Regions from separate parts of the Microbacterium natoriense genome, predicted to be linked through region 2. Evidence: predicted binding sites of a transcription regulator. Region 2 holds the regulator's gene; the other holds the start of a gene.
What was found. Region 2 encodes LexA, which represses DNA repair genes until DNA is damaged. Its sites were predicted from a motif close to TCGAACANNTGTTCGA; they were not measured.
Positions count from the first base shown of each region.

Region 1 (7,484 bases), 900 kb from region 2:
AACGCGATCACGGTCGCACGCATCCCCCTCGCGGTGGTCTTCTTCGTGTTGCTGCTGCTCGGAGGCACCTACGGCGAGCCCGATCCGGTGCTGCGCTGGGTGGCCGGCGCCCTTTTCATCCTCGCGATCTCCACCGATTGGGTCGACGGGTACCTGGCCCGCAAGTACGACATCGTCAGCGACTTCGGAAAGCTGTGGGATCCGATCGCCGACAAGCTCCTCACCGGAGCCGGATTCATCGGCCTCGCGATCCTCGGCGAGGTGAACTGGTGGATCGTCGCGATCATCCTGGTGCGCGAGTGGGGGATCACCGTCCATCGGCTGATGATCGTGAACGAGCATGTGGTCGCGGCGGCCTGGATGGGCAAGCTCAAGACGGCCGTGCAGGCGGTCGCGCTCGGCTGGGCGCTGCTGCCGCTGCACCTGCTCATCGGACTCCAGCCCTGGACCCTCGTCACGGCCGTGCTGATGGTCGTCGTGCTCGTGCTCACCGTCGCGAGCGGCATCGACTACATCGTCGCCCAGGTGCGCGGCGCCCGGGCGAAGGCGTGAGCGAGGCATCCGAGGTCCTCGAGGAACTGCGTTCCCGAGGATGGACGCTGGGCATCGCCGAGTCGCTGACCGGGGGAGCCGTCGCGGCGGAATGCGTCTCGGTGCCGGGCGCCTCCGCCGTTCTCCTGGGTGCGGTGGTGGCGTACGCGACGCCCGTCAAACACACTCTGTTGGGAGTCGACGCGGATCTGCTCGATGAGCACGGGCCCGTCCACCCGCTGGTGGCCGCGCAGATGGCCGACGGAGTTCGCTCGGCCGTGGCCGTAGACGGATGCCGGGCGGATGTCGGAGTCTCCACGACGGGCATCGCCGGTCCCGACTCGCCGGATGGTCAGCCGGTCGGTACTGTGCACATCGGCGCGGTGACGCCCGAAGGTGCGCGAACGGCGGCCTTCCTGTTCTCCGGAGATCGTGCGCAGATCCGTGCGCAGACGGTGCAGGAGGCGTTCGCCGTGCTGCTCGAACTGCTACGGGAATAGATGGCTCTGCATCAAAGTTGACATGAGTGTGCTCACATTCAAACCACAGGGTGTCAAGGTAGATTCTGTGCAAGCAAGAGGTATTAGACTGGCGATCTCTTCGAGGGCGACCTCGGGAACTGGGAGGAGGTTCCGATGATTCTCGTACGACAGGAAATCGGCGATGTGCTGAGGGACTTCCGTCAGCAGAAGGGGCGTACGCTCCGGCAGGTCGCAAGCAAGGCATCCGTGGCTCTGGGCTATCTCAGTGAGGTCGAGCGCGGGCAGAAGGAAGCATCGAGCGAGATCCTCGCTTCGGTCGCAGAGGCGCTCGACGTTCCGATCTCCACCATCATGCGCGAGGTCGGCGATCGGATCTCGGTGCTCGAGGGCATCCAGGTCTTCCCCGATGTCGTGCCCGACGATCTCGTCGCGTCGATCGAGCCTCAGCTCACGCTGCGCTGATCAGCTCTTCTTTCGTCGATGCGTCGCAGTGAGTTCCTCCGCGCCGTGGACGTCGAGTTCGGGGGGCGCGCGTCCTCATTGGTCAGCGACCTGGTCCTGACACAGCTCGGAGACCGCACGGCTGCCGCGGCGTTGACAGACGGTCTGCCACCCCGAGAGATCTGGCTGGCGTTGTGTGCCGAGATGGACGTGCCGATCGAACGACGCCATGGCGCGGGACGATTGGAACCTCGCAAGCGCTGAAGCGGTTGTTCGAGAGATCCGTGTTTCGACACGCCGAATGCGACATGTCCTCGAAGATGTGTTCGAGAAGGCGTAGTCTTCTGCACAAGTGGTTCTGATGCCGTGTTATCCCCAGTTCGTGGGCGTCCTGACGCAATGTCCGAGGCTCCTCGTACGGTGAAGACAAGGCCTCGAAGCCATACGCCTTGTCGGAGAGTTCTCCCCATCCGGGGGTGGGCCGCGACAGCCTACAGGCGGCAACACGCGAGCAGAAGGAACACATCATGCCATCACCCGCAGACCGCGAGAAGTCCCTCGAGACCGCACTCGCACAGATCGACCGCCAGTTCGGAAAGGGCTCGGTCATGCGGCTGGGCAGCGATGAGCGCGCTCCCGTCGCCGTGATCCCCACGGGTTCCATCGCTCTCGATGTCGCTCTCGGCGTCGGCGGCCTGCCACGCGGACGCATCGTCGAGATCTACGGTCCGGAGTCGTCGGGTAAGACGACCCTGACTCTGCACGCGATTGCCAATGCGCAGCGCGCAGGAGGCATCGCCGCCTTCATCGACGCCGAGCACGCGCTCGATCCCGACTACGCGGCGAAGCTCGGTGTCGACATCGACGCGCTGCTCGTCTCCCAGCCCGACACCGGTGAGCAGGCGCTCGAGATCGCCGACATGCTCGTGCGCTCCGGAGCCATCGATCTGATCGTCATCGACTCCGTCGCAGCGCTCGTGCCCCGGGCCGAGATCGAGGGCGAGATGGGCGATTCGCATGTGGGTCTGCAGGCCAGGCTCATGTCGCAGGCCCTCCGCAAGCTCACCGGCGGACTGAACCAGACCAACACCACGATGATCTTCATCAACCAGCTGCGCGAGAAGATCGGCGTGTTCTTCGGCTCGCCTGAGACCACAGCCGGTGGTAAGGCGCTGAAGTTCTACGCGTCCGTGCGACTCGACATCCGTCGGATCGAGACGCTGAAGGACGGCACCGACGCGGTGGGAAACCGTACGCGTGTCAAGGTCGTGAAGAACAAGATGGCGCCGCCCTTCAAGCAGGCCGAATTCGACATCCTTTACGGCATCGGCATCTCGCGAGAGGGCAGCCTGATCGACTTCGGTGTCGAGCACGGCATCGTCAAGAAGTCCGGATCGTGGTACACGTACGACGGTGACCAGCTGGGGCAGGGCAAGGAGAACGCGCGATCGTTCCTCCTCAAGAACCCCGACATCGCGCTGGCCATCGAGTCCCAGATCAAGCAGAAGCTCGGCATCGGTGCGCCGGCTGCTGCTCCCGCCGATGAACTTGCCGAGCGCCGCCCGGCCTGATGCTTCGGCGTCGCTCAGCAACCGTGCTTCGACGTCGCTCAGCAACCGTGCTTCGACGTCGCTCAGCAACCGGGGTGAGTCATGACTGCCGACGATGAGTCGCTTGCTCCTGTCATCCCGCTCTTCGGCGGGGCACGGAAGAACCATGGGTCTGAGGGTGAGGGGGATGGCGCCGCGGGCGTCGTCCCCCGTCCCGCCGAAGAGGAACAGCTCTGGCGCTCCACATGGTCGTCGCCGACGCTCGGAGACGACCGGCCCGCAGATGCCGGGACGCCGAGCGAACGGCATCCGGCGCGAGGTGCGGCCGGTCGAGCCGCACCGCGGCTGCGCGCTCTGACATCTCACGAGACGCGCGAGCGCGATGCCGCCCCCGACGGAGGTGCCGACCCTGAGCAGGTCAGAAAGGCCGCGGAAGAGGTCCTCGTCCGACGGCTGCGAACTCGTTCGCTGTCCGTCTCTGAGGCGCGCCTGGTGCTGAGGGGATACGAAGCCGGTGAGCAGAGGCTCGACTCGGCGCAGATCGACGACGTCATCGACGACTTCTGCCGCCGCGGCTACCTCGACGACGCCGTCCTCGCTGGCCACCTCATCACCTCGGGCGTCGAGCGGAAGGGCCAGGGGAGAGTCGCCCTGTCCCGTCTCCTGACGCAGCGCGGCATCGCGCGCGATGTGATCGATGCGGCTCTCGACGATCTTCCGGATGACGACGTCGAACGTGCCCTCGAGTTCGCCAGGTCCAAGATGCGCTCGCTCGCCCGGCTCGACCAGGAGACGGCCAAGCGACGGCTCTCGGGTCAGCTTGCTCGTCGCGGGTACTCCGGGGGCGTCGTCAGCTCCGTGGTCCGGACGGTGATGGGCGAGCAGTTCTCCGGCCCACGGCCCTCGGGCGTGAGATTCGAATGAAGTGCGCGATCGGCCCGGCTGCCGACCGGTGAGGTCATGGCAGCCGGGCCCGTCTCGCGCAGCCGCAGCACATCAGAGTGCTGACGTGCATCGCGAGCGGTACCAGGGCTGTCGATCGTAGAATCGAAGGATCATGACTATCCCTCGCAGTGAACCGACGATCATCGACGCGTCGTCGGCAGCAGTCGACAGCGACGGGCGGCAGCGCTCGTACGAAGTGCGCACGTTCGGGTGCCAGATGAACGTTCACGACTCGGAGCGTCTCTCCGGTTCGCTGGAGAGCGCGGGCTACGTGCGGGCGGCAGCCGGTGACGAGCCTGACGTCGTCATCATCAACACCTGCGCGGTGCGCGACAACGCGGCTGGGAAACTCTACGGAACGCTGGGTCAGCTCGCCTCGGTCAAGCGTCGCAAAGACGGCATGCAGATCGCCGTCGGCGGGTGCCTCGCACAGATGGACAAGCAAGCTGTGCTCGACAAAGCCCCCTGGGTCGACGTCGTCTTCGGAACGCACAACATGGGTTCTCTCCCTGGACTTCTCGAGCGTGCGCGTCACAACGGCGAGGCCGAGCTCGAGATACTCGAGTCCCTGGAGATCTTCCCGTCGACGTTGCCCACCAAGCGCGACTCCGCGCACAGCGGCTGGGTGTCGATCTCGGTCGGCTGCAACAACACGTGCACCTTCTGCATCGTGCCGCATCTGCGGGGCAAGGAGAAAGACCGCCGACCCGGAGACATCCTCAACGAGATCCGCCTGCTCGTCGAAGACGGCGCGATCGAGGTCACGCTGCTCGGGGCAGAATGTGAACTCCTACGGCGTCGAGTTCGGTGACCGTCAGGCATTCGGCAAGCTCTTGCGTGCCGCCGGCGAGATCGAGGGCCTCGAGCGCATCCGCTTCACGAGTCCGCATCCGGCCGCCTTCACCGATGACGTGATCGACGCGATGGCCGAGACGCCGAGCGTCATGCCTCAGTTGCACATGCCGCTGCAATCGGGCAGCGACCGCATCCTCAAGGCGATGCGGCGCTCGTACCGGAGCGAGCGCTTCCTCGGCATCATCGAGCGCGTGCGCGAGCGCATCCCGCACGCGGCGATCACGACCGACATCATCGTCGGGTTCCCCGGCGAGACCGACGAGGACTTCGAAGACACCATGCGGGTCGTCGAGCAGTCGCGGTTCTCCGGAGCCTTCACATTCCAGTACTCGATCCGCGAGGGCACCCTCGCCGCGACGATGGAGAACCAGGTGCCCAAAGAGGTGGTCCAGGAGCGTTACAACCGCCTGATCGCCCTGCAGGAGCGAATCTCGCTCGAGGAGAACCAGAAGCAGGTCGGCCGTGAGGTCGAGCTGTTGGTGTCTGTCGGTGAGGGGAAGAAGGATGCGGAGACCCATCGCCTGACCGGACGCGCACAGGACAACCGTCTCGTGCATTTCGAGGTGACGCCCGGATCCGAGATCCCTCGCCCAGGCGATGCCGTGACCGTGACGATCACCCATGCGGCGCCGTTCCACCTGCTCGCCGACGACCCGACTGCCCAGCCGTTGCGCATCCGTCGCACCCGCGGCGGAGACGCCTGGGACCGGGCGCAGTCCGAGTCGTGCGCGGTGCCCTCTGCGGCATCCGACGGCGCTCCTCGCGCGGTCTCGCTCGGTCTGCCGACTCTGCGCGTGGGCGTGTGAACCCGCAGCGTCAGCGAGAGCGCGCCCTGTCGGCGGCACCCCGTGATGCAGGCATCGCCGTGGCAATGTCGCGACCTGAGACCGGAGCCCCAGAGCGAGACGTTCGATGACCCAGAGGCTCTGGGCGGTCGTCGGGGCGACAGGCACCGGCAAGAGCGACCTCGCGCTCGATCTCGCTGAGAGGCTCCACGAGCGAGGAAACCCTGCGGAGATCGTCAACGCCGACGCCATGCAGCTGTACCGCGGCATGGACATCGGCACGGCGAAGCTCTCCCTCGAGGAGCGCCGAGGCATCTCGCACCATCTGCTCGACGTCCGTGACGTCACCGACGAGGCAGCGGTCGCCTGGTATCAACCGCTCGCGCGGGCCGCGATCGCGGACATCCACGCGCGCGGGGGAGACGCCATCCTGGTGGGGGGCTCCGGCCTCTACGTCTCGAGCGTCGTGTTCGACTTCCGCTTCCCTCCGCGCGACCCCGCTGTTCGGGCGCGACTCGAACGCGAGCTCGATGAACGCGGCGCCGGCGTCCTCCTCGAGCGTCTGCGATCCGCAGACCCGGCGACGGCTGAGCGCATCGATCCGCACAACGGACGCAGGATCGTGCGTGCGCTCGAAGTCCTCGAGCAGGGGAGTGTGACGCACCAGGCTTCGCTGCCATCGGCGCCGGTGCTCTGGCATCCGTCCACGCATCTGATCGGCCTGCACGTCGAGCGGGCTGACCTCGTGCAGCGACTCGATGCACGAGTGGAGCGCATGTGGGCCGACGGTCTCGCCGACGAGGTCGCACGTCTTCGGGAAGTCGGCTTGGAACGCGGCGCGACCGCGAGCCGCGCGATCGGCTACGCGCAGGCGCTCGCCCGGCTCGACGGCCGTCTCTCACAGGCGGAGGCCATCGCCGAGACGCAGGCCCTCACACGGCGCTACGCGCGTCGACAGGTGTCCTGGTTCAAGCGCTACCCCGGGTTGGAATGGCGCTCACCCATGTCGGATGCCGGTGCCATCATCGACCTATGACGACCCACTACTACACGGCCACCAGCCTCGACGGCTTCATCGCGACGAGCGACCACTCACTCGACTGGCTGCTGAAGCAGGACATCGATATGGACGGTCCGATGGCGTATCCGGGGTTCGTCGAATCCATCGGCGCCCTCGCCATGGGCTCATCGACCTACGAGTGGGTCATGCGGGCCGAGCAGGGGAACTGGGGCTACGAGCAGCCGACCTGGGTGTTCACTCACCGAGACCTCGAGCATCCCGCCGTCGGTGAGGTCCGTTTCACTCAGGCCGACGTGCGTGAGGTGCACGCGCGAATGATGGAGGCGGCCGGCAGCAAGGATCTGTGGATCGTCGGCGGCGGCGATCTGGCTGGACAGTTCGCGGATGCCGGTCTGCTCGATGAGGTGTGGCTGCAGTACGCTCCCGTGACACTCGGGTCCGGAGCTCCGGTGCTGCCGCGGCCACTCGATCTCGAGCTGATCGAGGTGGCGCGCAATCGGGCCTTCCTCTGCGGGCGCTATCGGGTGCGGAAAGACTGACGGCCGCCCGTAGGCTCGTACTCATGAGCTGGCATGTGAGGAGCTTTCGACGCGATGACATCGAGGCGGTTGTCGCCCTCTGGACTGAGGCCGGTCTCACCCGCCCGTGGAACGATCCACGACTCGATATCGAGAGGAAGCTCGGTGTGCAGCCGGAGCTGTTTCTCGTCGCCACAGAGACAGAGACAGACGCCATCGTCGGCAGCGTCATGGCAGGATACGACGGCCACCGCGGTTGGCTGTACTACCTCGCTGCCGCCGAATCGCACCGCGGCCGCGGTGTCGCTCGTGCTCTCGTTCGCGAGGCCGAGAAGCGGCTCCTCGCTATGGGCTGC
Region 1 covers NZ_JAUSXV010000001.1:2,396,372-2,403,855, forward strand. The annotation lists gene pgsA (CDP-diacylglycerol--glycerol-3-phosphate 3-phosphatidyltransferase) at 1-552, shown strand, start outside; gene QFZ53_RS11045 (CinA family protein) at 549-1,031, shown strand; gene QFZ53_RS11050 (helix-turn-helix domain-containing protein) at 1,167-1,475, shown strand; gene QFZ53_RS11055 (DUF3046 domain-containing protein) at 1,494-1,718, shown strand; gene recA (recombinase RecA) at 1,982-3,025, shown strand; gene QFZ53_RS11065 (regulatory protein RecX) at 3,107-3,928, shown strand; partial or broken gene QFZ53_RS19860 (tRNA (N6-isopentenyl adenosine(37)-C2)-methylthiotransferase MiaB) at 4,167-4,685, shown strand; gene QFZ53_RS19865 (MiaB/RimO family radical SAM methylthiotransferase) at 4,627-5,610, shown strand; gene miaA (tRNA (adenosine(37)-N6)-dimethylallyltransferase MiaA) at 5,717-6,625, shown strand; gene QFZ53_RS11080 (dihydrofolate reductase family protein) at 6,622-7,149, shown strand; gene QFZ53_RS11085 (GNAT family acetyltransferase) at 7,173-7,484, shown strand, end outside.
Region 1: the regulator LexA is predicted to act here: its motif matches at 1,769-1,784, upstream of recA (recombinase RecA).

Region 2 (7,484 bases):
TGCGCGACGTCGCCGAGGGCGTCGCCGCCGGCTTCGTGACGCGTCCCGTGATCGTCGGACCCGTCACGCTCCTCGCGCTGGCGAAGGCGGCGGACGGCGCGCCCGACGACTTCGACCCGCTTTCCCGCCTCGACGACCTTCTGCCCGTCTACGTCGAACTCCTCGCGGCCCTGAAGGATGCGGGAGCGGAGTGGGTGCAGCTCGACGAACCGGCGCTCGTGAGCGAGTCGCTGCCCGCGTCCGTCGCCCAGCTGGCGGATGCTGCGGCCCGCGCTCTGGCTGTGCTCGGTGGCTCGTCCGACCGTCCCTCGATCCTGGTCGCAGCTCCCTACGCCGACCTCGGCGAGGTGTTCCCGGTGCTCGCCGCCGCCCCGATCGAGGCGATCGCGGTGGACCTCGTCCGCGGTGGAGTGCCCGCGCAGGTCCCGGGCCTCGAAGGCAAGGCCCTCGTCGGGGGAGCGATCGACGGGCACAACATCTGGCGCGGCGATCTCGCTGCGGCGGCCGACAAGCTCGAGGCGCTGGGCGGACTCGGTGCGGCATCCGTCTCGGCATCCACCTCCACCTCGCTGCTGCACGTGCCGCATGACGTCGACGACGAGACGAAGCTCGACGCGCGCCTGGTCTCATGGCTCGCGTTCGCCGACCAGAAGGTCGCGCAGGTCGTGACCCTCGCTCGCGGCCTCGCCGAAGGACGCAGCGCGATCGCGGCCGAGCTCGACGCGGCATCCGCCGCCCTGGCCGACCGGCTGTCGGCCCCGGGCGTGCGCGACGGCGCCGTGCGCGATCGCGCCCTCACCGACGCCGACTTCTCGCGTGCGTCGTACGAGGAGCGCGAAGCGGCCCAGGAGGCGCTCGGCCTGCCCGCCCTGCCGCTCACCACGATCGGATCGTTCCCGCAGACCGGTGACATCCGCCAGGCACGCGCCCGCTTCACGAAGGGCGAGATCCCCGTGGAGGACTACGAGGAGTTCCTGCGGCGCGAGGTCGCCAGCGTCGTCTCGCTGCAGGAGGATCTCGGTCTCGACGTCCTCGTGCACGGCGAGCCGGAGCGCAACGACATGGTGCAGTACTTCGCCGAGAACCTCGATGGCTTCGACGTCACCGAGAACGGCTGGGTGCAGTCCTACGGTTCCCGCGCGACGCGTCCGTCCATCCTCTGGGGCGACGTCTCGCGTCCGGCGCCCATCACGGTGGGCTGGTCCACGTACGCGCAGTCCCTGACCACCGCGCACATGAAGGGCATGCTCACGGGCCCCGTGACGATCCTCGCCTGGTCGTTCGTCCGCGACGACCAGCCGCTCGCCGAGACGGCCAACCAGGTCGCGCTCGCGCTGCGCGATGAGATCGCCGACCTCGAGGCCGCGGGCATCGCGATCATCCAGGTCGACGAGCCCGCGCTGCGCGAGCTGCTCCCGCTCAAGAAGGCGGACCAGCCCGAGTACCTGCAGTGGTCGGTGGACTCGTTCCGTCTCGCCACGGGTGGAGCCGCCTCGGGCACGCAGGTGCACACGCACCTCTGCTACTCGGAGTTCGGGGTCGTGATCGACGCGATCCGGGCGCTCGACGCCGACGTCACCTCGATCGAGGCGGCACGCAGCCGTATGGAGGTCGTCGCGGACGTCGCCGAGTCGGGCTTCGACCACGGCATCGGGCCCGGCGTGTACGACATCCACTCGCCGCGCGTGCCGAGCGTCGAGGAGGTCGAGGCGCTCCTGCGCCGGGCCGTCGACGAGATCCCGCTGCGTCAGCTCTGGGTGAACCCGGATTGCGGTCTGAAGACCCGCGGATACGACGAGACGGTCGCGTCGCTGCGCAACATCGTCGAGGCGACCCGTCGCGTCCGGGAGGATGTCTCGGTCGCCGTCTGATCGAGGATCGTCGGGACGCAGCAGCGCCGGGAGCCCGTCGAGGACGGATGCCGGCGCTGCCGCGAACAGCAGAAGCCCCCTTCACCTGTGAAGGGGGCTTCTGCGCGTCGGAGACCGTTCAGACGGCGCGGAGCACCGCGACGACCTTGCCGAGGATCGTCGATTCGTCGCCGAGGATCGGTTCGAAGGCGGAGTTCCGGGGGAGCAGCCAGGTGTGACCGTCTCGACGGCGGAGGACCTTGACCGTGGCCTCGCCGTCGAGCATGGCGGCGACGATCTCGCCGTTCTCGGCCGTGTGCTGGGTGCGGACGACGACCCAGTCGCCGTCGCAGATCGCCGCGTCGATCATGGACTCGCCTGACACCTTGAGCATGAACAGGTCGCCCTTGCCCACCAGCTGGCGGGGAAGCGGGAAGATCTCCTCGACCTGCTGATCGGCCGTGATCGGGACTCCGGCTGCGATGCGTCCGACGAGCGGAACCAGGGCGGCATCGCCCACCGGGGTCGCGACGTCGGCGGGGTTCTCGCCGCTCGTGCCTGGCAGATCGATCAGCACCTCCATGGCACGGGTCTTTCCAGGGTCGCGGCGCAGGTAGCCGCTGAGCTCGAGCTGGCCGAGCTGATGGGTGACGCTCGACAGCGACTTGAGGCCGACGGCGTCGCCGATCTCGCGCATGCTCGGCGGATAGCCGTGCCGGCTGATCGAGTTCTGGATCACCTCGAGGATCGCCATCTGCTTGGGGCTCAGGCTCTTGCGGCGACGGGTGCGCGGCGCCTCGGGCTCAGGTGCGGAGTTGTCGCTCATCGTGCTCCTTAGATGCGTGATTCCGGGGCCGCAGTTCGAATGTCGGTGGTCCGTGATGTGGTGTCCGTATCGAAACCGTATCCGAGAAACGGGCCGATCTGGAAGATCTGTTCGAGCGTGTCGGCAGATTCTCGAACCAGGTTTCGAAGAACGCTTGACAGATGTTCGAATTCGAATATAGATTCGGAACGTAGCTTCGCATCCACGGCTCCCGGCCGAGTCCTGAATGCGAACGCTACGCCAACTTCCCCCTCAGGGGGCTTCCCGCAGGGAAGCGACGAGAAGGAGCACGACATGAGCACCATCGCCTTCGGCACCGCGGCAGTTCTTCCGGCACGTCCGGCGACGCGCCTGCGAGTGACGGCGCGTGGTCGCCGTGTGCTCCTGGCTCTCGCGTCGATCCCTCTCGCCGCTGGTATCGCATTCGGCGTCCTCAGCGGCGGCAGCGCTCTGGCCTCGAACGACGCGGTCTCCACGGCGACGTTCGAGACCGTCACGGTCGTGCCCGGTGACTCGCTCTGGTCGATCGCCTCGAAGGTCGCTCCGAATGAGGACCCGCGCGGCGTCATGGACGAGATCAGCGACCTCAACATGCTCGAGGGTTCGACCCTGCAGGTCGGTGACGAGCTCGCGATCCCTGCTCGGTACACGAACTGACCATCGATGTACACGAACTGACCATCGTTCGGTTCTGGGAGCGTCCTTCGGCAGGCTCAGGAACCCAAGGGGCGAAGTGTGTCACCTGGCTCGGTTGCATAGCCGGTGCGTTCTAGCATGGGAAGGGTGACCGCTTCTCTTGACGACCTGCCGCTTCGCGACGACCTCCGGGGGCTGACGCCTTACGGTGCACCGCAGGCTCCCCTCCCGATCGCGCTCAACGTCAACGAGAACACCCATCCGGTGCCGGATGCTGTCGCCAGCGACATCCTCGACGACATCGCGGTCGCGATCCGCGACGTGAACCGCTACCCCGACCGGGAGTTCACGACGCTGCGTGAGGCGTTCGCGTCGTACCTCGGGCACGGTCTGACCTCCGAGCAGATCTGGGCGGGCAACGGATCGAATGAGGTGCTGCAGCACATCCTGCAGGCCTTCGGCGGCCCTGGGCGCACCGCGTTCAGTTTCGCGCCCACCTATTCGATGTATCCGCTGATCGCTCAGGGGACAGGTGCCCGCTGGGTGGCCGGCACCCGCGAGCCGGACTACACGATCACCCCGGACGACGCCGCGGCGCAGGTGCGCGACGCGGATCCCGACGTGATCCTGTTGTGCTCGCCGAACAATCCGACCGGCACGCCGCTCGGGCTCGACGTGGTCGAGGCGGTGTACGACGCGGCTCGTGGCATCGTGATCGTGGACGAGGCCTATCAGGAGTTCGCGCCGCGGGATGCGGCATCCGCTCTCAGCCTGCTCGAGGGGCGTCCGCGCCTCGCCGTCTCGCGGACCATGAGCAAGGCCTTCGCCTTCGCGGGCGCCCGAGTCGGCTATCTCGCCGCCGACCCCGCGTTCATCGACGCACTGAGGCTGGTGCGTCTGCCGTACCACCTGAGTGCGCTCACGCAGGCCGCTGCCGTCGCCGCTCTGCGCAACGCCGACGTGATGCTGGGGATGGTCGACGAGATCGTCGAGCAGCGCGACCGCATCTCGGCCACGCTCGAGGCGCTCGGCTACACCCCCCACGAGTCCTGGTCGAACTTCGTCCTGTTCGGTGGCGTGTCCGATCCGAAGGCGACCTGGCAGGGGCTGTACGACCAGGGCGTGCTCATCCGCGACGTCGGGATCCCCGGGCACCTCCGCGTCACCGCGGGAACCGAGGCGGAGACCACGGCGTTCCTGGACGCTCTCGCCTCGATAGGATCGGCTTCATGAGCACCCCCGCGCCTCGCACCTCTCGTCGTGTCCGCAGCACGTCCGAGTCGACCGTCGAACTCGAGTTGAACCTCGACGGGACGGGCGTCAGTCACATCGACACCTCCGTGCCGTTCTTCGATCACATGCTCACGGCGTTCGCGAAGCACTCGCTCACCGACCTCACCGTGCGCGCGTCCGGCGACACCGACATCGACGCGCACCACACGGTCGAGGACGTCTCGATCGTGCTCGGCCAGGCGATCCGCGAGGCACTCGGCGACAAGTCGGGCATCTCGCGGTACGGCGACGCTCTCGTGCCTCTCGACGAGGCTCTCGCTCAGGCTGTCGTCGACATCTCGGGGCGTCCGTACCTCGTGCACGAAGGCGAGCCGACGGGCTTCGAGTTCCACCTCATCGGCGGCCACTTCACCGGCGCGCTCGTGCGTCACTCTTTCGAAGCCATCACCTTCAACGCCGGTCTCACTGTGCACGTGCGCGTTCTCGGCGGCCGTGACCCGCACCACATCGCGGAAGCGGAGTACAAGGCGTTCGCACGTGCGTTCCGCCAGGCGAAGGCACTCGATCCACTGGTCGACGGCATCCCGTCGACCAAGGGCGCACTGTGAGCACTGCACCGAGAGTCGCCGTCTTCGACTACGAATCCGGCAACGTGCACTCCGCGGTCAAAGCTCTCGTCGCCGCCGGTGCGGATGCCGTGCTCACGCGAGACAAGAAGCTCGCGCTCGAGGCCGATGGTCTCGTCGTGCCCGGCGTCGGTGCCTTCCAGGCCGTCCGCGACGCCCTGTACGCGCACGGCGGTGACGAGATCATCGACCGTCGACTCGCGGGCGGGCGACCGGTGCTCGGCATCTGCGTGGGCATGCAGGTGCTCTTCGCCCACGGGGTCGAGCGGGGGCGTGACACGGAGGGTCTCGGCGAGTGGCCGGGTGCGGTCACCGAGCTCAACGCCCCCGTCCTCCCGCACATGGGCTGGAACACGGTCGAGCCCGGCGATGACAGCGTGCTGTTCCGGGGCATCGAAGACGAGCGCTTCTACTTCGTGCACTCCTATGCCGCGCAGTCGTGGGAGCTCGACGTGATCCCGCCGTTCCCGCAGCCCGTGCTCACATGGACGACGTATGGCGACCCCTTCCTCGCGGCGGTCGAGAACGGACCGCTGTCGGCCACGCAGTTCCACCCGGAGAAGTCGGGGGACGCCGGCATCCAGCTGCTGCGCAACTGGGTCGGAAGCCTCTGATCCCGGTGTTCGACGTCACGCATTTGGGTGAGCGTCGATCGCAGGGGTACCCTCGTTTCTCGTGCCCGCCATGGGCGCCCTCCCACCACTCAAGGACGTCATGAACGACTTCGCACAGTCCCCTTCGCTCACTCTGCTCCCTGCGGTCGACGTCGCCGGCGGCAAGGCCGTCCGTCTCACGCAGGGCGAGGCCGGAAGCGAGACCAGCTATGGCGACCCGCTGGACGCCGCGGGGGAGTGGGTCGCACAGGGTGCGCAGTGGATCCACCTCGTCGACCTCGACGCGGCCTTCGGGCGCGGCAGCAACGCGCCGATCCTGCGCAAGGTCATCAAGCAGTTCAAGAACGTGAACGTCGAACTCTCCGGCGGCATCCGTGACGACGCCACCCTCGAGGCGGCGCTCGAGAGCGGGGCTACACGCATCAACCTCGGCACGGCCGCGTTGGAGAACCCGGAGTGGGCGGCCGACGTGATCGGCCGCTACGGCGAAGCGATCGCGGTCGGCCTCGACGTGCGCGGCACGACGCTCGCCGCTCGTGGCTGGACCAAGGACGGCGGCGACCTCTGGGAGGTCCTGGCCAGGCTCGAGGATGCCGGTTGCAGCCGGTACGTCGTCACCGACGTCACGAAGGACGGAACGCTGCGCGGCCCGAACCTCGAGCTGCTGCGCGAGATGACGTCGCGCACTCCGAAACCCGTCGTCGCCTCCGGCGGCATCGCCAATCTCGATGACATCGTCGCTCTTCGCGAGCTCGTGCCGCTCGGCGTCGAAGGCGCGATCGTCGGCAAGGCTCTCTACGCCGGCGCGTTCACGCTGGCCGAGGCGCTGGATGTCGCAGGAGACTGACCCCCTCTCCTGCGGACCGGAGTCGCACGGCCACGGCATCCCGGCCGGTCAGGGCGGAGCCGGCGATTCTGCGCCTCCAGGCGGGGCCGGCGATTCGGCGCCTCCAGGCGGGGCCGGCGATTCGGCAGGCGTCCCGTGGGAGGGGCGCAGCTTCGAGTCGAACCCGCATGCCGGGGATGACGGATCGGCTGATCCCGCTCTGCTCGACGCCCTGCTGAGGTTCCGGTCGGGTGAGGGGTCGCAGGCCGAGGTCGTCGACGCCTTCCGCTCGGCGCGCGTCCTCATCCCTCTCGTCGCCGAGAAGGGCGACGAAGGCGTCGGGCCCACCGGGCTTGTCGTCGACAAGACCCAGGAATTGTCGATCGTGACCGTCGCCGCTCCTGACGGGCGTCGCGTTCAGCCTGTCTTCTCCTCTGTGCAGGCGATGCAGAGGTGGGATGCGACCGCGCGGCCGATTCCGGTAGAAGCGGTGCGTGCGGCTCTCGCGGCCTCGGCGGAGGACACCGACCTGATCGTTCTGGATCCGACCTCTGAGACCGAGTTCGTGCTCCGCCGTCCTGCCGTCTGGGCGGTCGCCCAGGGGCAGACGTGGGAGCCGAGCTTCCTGTCGCCCGAGGTATTCCAGGCTCTCCAGGCCAGTGTGGCGCACGAGCTGGCTGTGATCGACGTGGCGGTCGACGCGGGAGACCCCGATGCGCGTCTGCGCGGCCCCGAGCTCGTGGTGATCCTCGAGCTCGTCGACGGCCTTGAAAAAGATGTGCTGGATGCGGTCCTGCAGCGCCTCGCGCAACGCTGGGCGGCAGACGATCGCATCGCCGTGCTCGCCGACTCCCTGACCGTGAAGTTGCGCCG
Region 2 covers NZ_JAUSXV010000001.1:3,299,861-3,307,344, reverse strand. The annotation lists gene metE (5-methyltetrahydropteroyltriglutamate--homocysteine S-methyltransferase) at 1-1,871, shown strand, start outside; gene lexA (transcriptional repressor LexA) at 1,990-2,676, opposite strand; gene QFZ53_RS15615 (LysM peptidoglycan-binding domain-containing protein) at 2,971-3,333, shown strand; gene QFZ53_RS15610 (histidinol-phosphate transaminase) at 3,451-4,545, shown strand; gene hisB (imidazoleglycerol-phosphate dehydratase HisB) at 4,542-5,153, shown strand; gene hisH (imidazole glycerol phosphate synthase subunit HisH) at 5,150-5,785, shown strand; gene priA (bifunctional 1-(5-phosphoribosyl)-5-((5-phosphoribosylamino)methylideneamino)imidazole-4-carboxamide isomerase/phosphoribosylanthranilate isomerase PriA) at 5,886-6,632, shown strand; gene QFZ53_RS15590 (SseB family protein) at 6,616-7,484, shown strand, end outside.